Regions from separate parts of the Pseudomonas poae RE*1-1-14 genome, predicted to be linked through region 1. Evidence: predicted binding sites of a transcription regulator. Region 1 holds the regulator's gene; the other holds the start of a gene.
What was found. The regulator sigma-54, encoded in region 1, starts transcription at its own class of promoters, with help from an activator protein. The targets are predictions, from matches to a motif close to ANTGGCATNNANNTTGCTNT.

Region 1 (3,409 bases):
CATGCCGCGCTTGAAGCCAAATGACTCGACCAGAAAGGCCGTACCAGGCTCAGGCTGATTGAGCAGGCGCAGCTTGATCGCGTCGCGCAGCTGGTACAGGTTCAGATTGGTGGTGTTGATCTTCAGGTCGGCCAGATCAATGATTGGTCCCAGCAGCTTGGTTTCGTCCTCTATGGCTTCGGCCAGCGAACGGTTCGGGCTGCTCAGCGGGTGGCGCCGGCGGGTTTCGGAGAAGCGCTTGAGCAGCGTCTCTTCGTCCGCGTCCAGGTACAGCACGTCACAATGAATATGCTTGCCGCGCACCTCTTCGAGCAGTTCGGGGAACCGCGAAAGGTGGCTGGGCAGGTTGCGGGCGTCAATCGAGACGGCGACCAGAGGTTGCGCCAGTTCGGTGTGGATGAGCGCGCGTTCGGCCAGTTCCGGCAGCAGCCCGGCGGGCAAATTATCGATGCAATAAAAGCCGCTGTCCTCAAGCACGTTGAGTGCGGTGCTCTTACCCGAGCCGGAGCGGCCACTGACAATGATCAGGCGCATGGTTATTGCTCGTCCAGCACAACCTGATACAACGCCTCATTGCTGCTGGCGTTGCGCAGTTTATGACGTACTTCCTTGCGGTCGAGCATACTGGCGATCTGCCGAAGCAGTTCCAGGTGAGCATCGGTGGCCGCTTCCGGGACCAGCAAAACGAAGAGCAGGTCGACCGGGGCACCGTCGATGGCGTCGAAATCGATGGGTCTTTCCAGGTGCAGCAAGGCGCTGACGGGGGTGTCGCAGCCTTTGAGTCGGCAGTGAGGGATGGCGATGCCGTTGCCAAAGCCGGTGGACCCCAGCTTTTCACGGTCGATCAGGGCCTTGAACACGACCTGCTCATCCAGCTCGGGCACTTCACGGCTGATCAGGTTGGCAATGTGTTCGAGGGCTTTTTTCTTGCTGCCACCCGGCGCGTTCACCAGGGAACGGCCGGGGGTCAGGATGGTTTCAAGTCGGATCATGGGGAGGCGTTAACGACCTGTACCTTGCATCAGGTGCAGATTCTTTTCCTTATGCTTTATGAGTTGGCGGTCGAGCTTGTCGTAGAGCGAGTCAATCGCCGCGTACATGTCTTCGTGTTCCGCATTGGCGACGAGCTTGGCATTCGGTACGTGCAGGGTGGCTTCGATTTTCTGCTTGAGCTTGTCGACCTCCATGATGACCTGCACGTTGGTGATCTTGTCGAAATGCCCCGCAAGCTTGTTCAGCTTGCTCTCGGTGTATTCACGCAGGGGCTTGGTGACTTCCAGCTGGTGTCCACTGATGTTGACTTGCATACAGCTTCTCCTTCGTTGCCAGTGCATAAAGCGACAGGCGAAAAGCGCCTGCCACTGGAACGCTGTGGCTCGCCCGTCACATCAAACGCTTACGCTCGCTGGAAGGCGCAATCCCAAGGGATTCGCGATACTTGGCGACGGTTCGACGGGCGACCTGAATGCCTTGTGCTTCCAGTAAACCAGCGATCTTACTGTCACTCAATGGCTTTTTCTGATTTTCCGCAGCAACCAGTTTTTTGATAATCGCGCGAATTGCCGTGGATGAGCATTCGCCGCCTTCGGAGGTGCTGACGTGGCTGGAGAAAAAGTATTTCAGCTCATATATACCCCGCGGGGTATGCATGAATTTCTGGGTGGTCACTCGCGAAATCGTCGATTCGTGCATGCCCACCGCTTCAGCGATATCGTGCAATACCAGCGGTTTCATCGCCTCGTCGCCGTACTCCAGGAAGCCGCGCTGGTGTTCGACGATCTGGGTGGCGACTTTCATCAGGGTTTCGTTGCGGCTTTGCAGGCTCTTGATGAACCAGCGGGCTTCCTGCAACTGGTTGCGCATGAAGGTGTTGTCGGCGCTGGTGTCGGCGCGGCGTACAAAGCCGGCGTATTGCGGGTTGACCCGCAGCCGGGGCACGGATTCCTGGTTAAGCTCAACCAGCCAACGCTCGTTGTCCTTGCGGACGATCACGTCGGGGACCACGTATTCGGCTTCGCTGGACTCGATCTGCGAGCCCGGACGCGGGTTGAGGCTCTGCACCAGCTCGATGACCTGGCGCAGCTCATCTTCCTTGAGCTTCATGCGACGCATCAGCTGGCTGTAGTCACGGCTGCCCAGCAAGTCGATGTAGTCGGTGACAAGGCGCTGGGCTTCGGTGAGCCATGGCGTCTTGGCGGGCAATTGACGCAATTGCAGCAGCAGGCATTCACTGAGGTTGCGCGCACCAATGCCGGCAGGCTCGAACTGCTGGATGCGATGCAGAACGGCTTCGATTTCGTCCAGTTCGATATCCAGTTCCGGGTCGAAGGCTTCCAGAATTTCGTCGAGCGTCTCGTCCAGATAGCCCTGGTTGTTGATGCAGTCGATCAGGGTGACGGCGATCAGGCGATCGGTGTCGGACATCGGCGCCAGGTTCAATTGCCACAGCAAGTGGCTCTGCAGGCTTTCGCCCACGGACGTGCGGGTGGTGAAGTCCCACTCGTCATCGTCATTGCTGGGCAGGCTGCTCGCGCTGGTCTGATAGACGTCTTCCCAGGCAGTGTCCACGGGCAGTTCGTTGGGAATGCGTTCGTTCCAGTCGCCTTCCTCGAGGTTGTCCACCGTGGGTGCGGTTTCCTGATAGGAGGTTTCCTGCACGTCCGGGTTGGGTTTTTGCTCGATGTTGTCGGCCAGTGGGTCTGCATTATCGAAGTCGTCGCCTTCTTCCTGGCGTTCGAGCATCGGATTGGACTCCAGAGCCTCCTGGATTTCCTGTTGCAGGTCCAGGGTCGACAATTGGAGCAGGCGGATGGCCTGTTGCAGCTGCGGTGTCATCGTCAGCTGCTGGCCCATTCTCAGGACTAGCGATGGTTTCATGGCAGGGGCTTAACACCTTATTCGCCGGCGCAATGCGCCATCCACGACAGGGCGCGCGAGCGCCAAACATAAGCAAATTATATGCCTGATATCGGGTGCTTTGCCTAGAGCGCGATGACAATAAAAATACCGAGGTCTTCATTGACTCGCGCGCTCGTTGGCGAACGCCCTGATACCACCGTGTCTACAGGCGGAACTCGTGACCCAGGTACACTTCCTTGACCAGTTCGTTGGCCAGGATAGTCGCCGAATCGCCTTCGGCGATCAGTTGGCCATCGTTGACGATATAGGCGGTTTCGCAAATATCGAGGGTCTCACGGACGTTGTGGTCAGTGATCAGCACACCGATGCCCTTGGCCTTCAGATGATGGATGATCTGCTTGATATCGCCGACCGAGATCGGGTCGACGCCGGCAAACGGTTCGTCCAGCAGGATGAACTTGGGCGCAGTGGCCAGGGCGCGGGCGATTTCCACGCGGCGACGCTCGCCACCGGACAAGCTCATGCCGAGGTTGTCGCGAATGTGGTTGAT
Region 2 (3,409 bases), 2.4 Mb from region 1:
GCAAAAATTGCATATCATCCTGCATACTTCGTTGTCGGGTGTTTTCAATCAGGCAATGGTCAAGAAGGTCGGCGCCGATGACTTCCTGGCCAAATTCCGCCCTGATGACCTCGCATCCCGGGTAGTCGACCGGATCAAGGCAGCAGATCACGGCTAGGGGATTCCCCTGGCGGTCACACGATTTAAGAGGCGGTATCTTTGTCTACGGGTAATTTGGATTTTGAACAGTTCCGGGTCTTCCTGGAAAAGGCCTGTGGCATATTGCTCGGTGAAAACAAGCAATATCTGGTATCCAGCCGCCTCAACAAATTGATGGAGCAGCAGGGCATCAAGTCTCTGGGCGAGCTGGTACAGCGCATCCAGGGCCAGCCGCGCAGCGGGCTCAAGGAAATGGTGGTCGATGCCATGACCACCAACGAAACCCTGTGGTTTCGCGACACCTACCCGTTCGAGGTGCTCAAGAACAGAGTGCTGCCGGAGGCTATCAAGGCCAGCCCGGGTCAGCGCCTGCGTATCTGGTCAGCCGCGTGTTCGTCGGGGCAGGAGCCTTACTCGATCTCGATGGCCATCGATGAGTTCGAAAGGACCAATATCGGTCAGTTGAAGGCCGGCGCGCAGATTGTTGCCACCGACCTGTCTGGCACCATGCTCACCAACTGCAAGACCGGCGAGTACGATAGCCTGGCCTTGGGGCGCGGCTTGTCGCCGGAGCGGCTGCAACGGTTCTTCGACCCCAAAGGGGCAGGGCGCTGGGCGGTGAAGGCACCGATCAAGAGCCGGGTGGAGTTTCGCTCGTTCAACCTGCTCGACAGCTACGCCAGCCTGGGCAAGTTCGACATGGTGTTCTGCCGCAACGTGCTGATCTACTTCTCGGCCGAGGTGAAGAAAGACATTCTGTTGCGCATCCACGGCACCCTCAAGCGTGGTGGCTATCTGTTCCTCGGTGCCTCGGAGGCACTCAATGGTCTGCCGGACCATTACCAGATGGTGCAATGCAGTCCCGGGATCATTTACCAGGCCAAGTGATGCTCACTTGAAAAAAACGGGAGGCCCTGCAAAGGCCTTCCTTTTTTATGCGCGCAGCAAAACCGGATCCTACCGCTGGCGGTATTCAGGACCGGGGCTGCATCCGAATATTGCTCAAGGACAAGCGATGAGTGCCGTGAGGCACGCTCTGGTTAAAAATGCCCAGCCGAACATCGCCCGTCAGCGCTGCGGTGAATGATCCGGTGCCGGTTTGCGGTTGAGCCTGGGTAATGTTTTGTACGGTGGCGCCGATCCGGCTGCCGTTTATCGTCAGGTACAGGGCCGAGCTATCGGCTGCGGGCGAACCGCCAATAACCTCAAAGCTGCAATCATAGGTGCGCCCCGCAATCACCGGAACGGCACGGGTGATGAGGTGAGCACTGCTGGCCTGGCTGATGAACAGGTCAACGACCACGTTGCCATTGATGACATGCAATAACCCGCCTACGTAGGGGCCCTGGGGCACCCAGCCCTGGAAAGTGTCATCGCTGAAATCCCATACGGCGGCAGGCAGTGGCACGACGACGGGGCTTGAGTTGATAAGGACTTTGGCGGGTGGCGCAGCGGAGTTGCTCCCTGCACGGTTGATGGTCAGCAGCAATTGCACGACTTTGCCTGCGCTGGCTTCAACAAAGCCTTTGGGTATCAAAAACTCGAGCTTGGGAGCGTTCGTGGCGATCAGAAAGCTTTGGTTGAATTCGCCACCGCGTACGCTGCTGCTCAGGGTCAAAAAAACCCGATCATTCGGCATGACCGGGAAATCGGCGGTCAGCCCTGCGCTGTTACCGATAATAAGTCGGGTGTTCAGTTCCGGCGGGGTGGACGCGGAGTTTTGTTCGTTGAATCTTGGCGGCGGGATAATCAACATTTCGAACCTCTGCGGCATATATCAAGGGTGTCCGCCGAATAAGGCATTCAGACCACAGACACGACAACTGTCAGAAATGACAGTCAAGACTAGCGGTGATCCCATCCCGCCGTCCAACTGACGTTATCGCCTGATTGCCGCCCCTGCGTAAAAGCGGCAAGCACTGTTGCCGCTTTACTGGCGCCACGCGGAAGCCTGTTGCCGCTTTTCTGGCATTGACGCTGCATCGATCCCCGGCAACCCCTTGAATTCAGGGGGTTGAGCACGTTGGCATGCGCCTTGCTATGAGCTTGTTACGAACAGCAGGTCAGCCTAAAGGTTTCCGCCATGAGCATCAGCTTCGATAAAGCGCTCGGTATCCACGAACAAGCCCTGGGCTTTCGCGCCAAGCGTGCCGAAGTCCTGGCCAACAACATTGCCAACGCCGATACCCCGAACTACAAGGCTCGGGATCTGGACTTCTCCGCCGTGCTCGCCGCACAGCAGGACAAGACCCAGAACGGCACCTTCGCCTTGAATATGACCAACAGCCGTCATATCGAGGCGCAAGGCCTGAGCAGTGGTGATGAGTCGTTGCTGTATCGCACGCCGATGCAGCCGTCGATCGACCAGAACACCGTCGATGCCCAGCTGGAACAGTCGAACTACGCCGAGAACTCGGTGAACTTCCAGGCCAGCTTCACCCTGCTCAACAGCAAATTCAAAGGGCTGATGTCAGCCCTGCGTGGAGAGTAAGCCATGTCCCTGTCCAGTGTTTTCAATATTGCCGGTAGCGGCATGAGCGCCCAGACCACGCGCCTCAACACCGTGGCCAGTAACATCGCCAACGCCGAGACCGTGTCTTCGAGCATTGACCAGACTTACCGCGCGCGTCATCCGGTATTCGCCACCATGTTCCAGGGCGGACAGAGCGGCGGCAGCGATTCGTTGTTCCAGGATCAGGGCAATGCAGGCTCCGGCGTGCAGGTGCTGGGTGTCGTCGAGGACCAGAGCAACCTCGAAGCCCGTTACGAGCCCAACCATCCTGCTGCGAACGAAAAGGGTTATGTCTACTACCCCAACGTCAACGTGGTCGAGGAAATGGCGGACATGATCTCGGCCAGCCGCTCGTTCCAGACCAACGCGGAAATGATGAATACCGCCAAAACCATGATGCAGAAGGTCCTGACCCTGGGTCAGTGATAAGGGGCGCCAACTAATGGCCATCGTTGATACGTCAAGCAACTCGGCAGTCCAGGACCTTTTCAATTCGAAGGTCAAGACTGCCCAGGACAATACCAGCCTCACTGACGCCGCCGCAGGCGCGACGGGCAGCCAGGCCATGGGCAAGGATGCTTTCCTGAAACTGCTGGTGACCCAGTTGAAAAACCAGGACCCCTTGTCGCCTCAGGACAACGGTGCGTTCGTGGCCCAGTTGGCGCAGTTCAGCAGTCTTGAAGGCATCAATAACCTGAACGACTCGGTCAAGTCGATTTCCACCAACGTTACCTCGTCGCAGGCGCTGCAAGCGTCCTC

Region 2: a site for sigma-54 is predicted at 2,161-2,180, ahead of flgB (flagellar basal body rod protein FlgB). Genes of this name have one in related genera too.

The regions. Positions count from the first base shown of each region.
Region 1 is NC_020209.1:256,319-259,727, forward strand. It holds gene rapZ (RNase adapter RapZ) at 1-534, opposite strand, end outside; gene ptsN (PTS IIA-like nitrogen regulatory protein PtsN) at 537-992, opposite strand; gene hpf (ribosome hibernation-promoting factor, HPF/YfiA family) at 1,002-1,307, opposite strand; gene H045_RS01195 (RNA polymerase factor sigma-54) at 1,384-2,877, opposite strand; gene lptB (LPS export ABC transporter ATP-binding protein) at 3,062-3,409, opposite strand, start outside.
Region 2 is NC_020209.1:3,373,173-3,376,581, reverse strand. It holds gene H045_RS14655 (chemotaxis protein CheV) at 1-157, shown strand, start outside; gene cheR (protein-glutamate O-methyltransferase CheR) at 199-1,026, shown strand; gene H045_RS14645 (hypothetical protein) at 1,112-1,894, opposite strand; gene flgB (flagellar basal body rod protein FlgB) at 2,222-2,629, shown strand; gene flgC (flagellar basal body rod protein FlgC) at 2,633-3,076, shown strand; gene flgD (flagellar hook assembly protein FlgD) at 3,093-3,409, shown strand, end outside.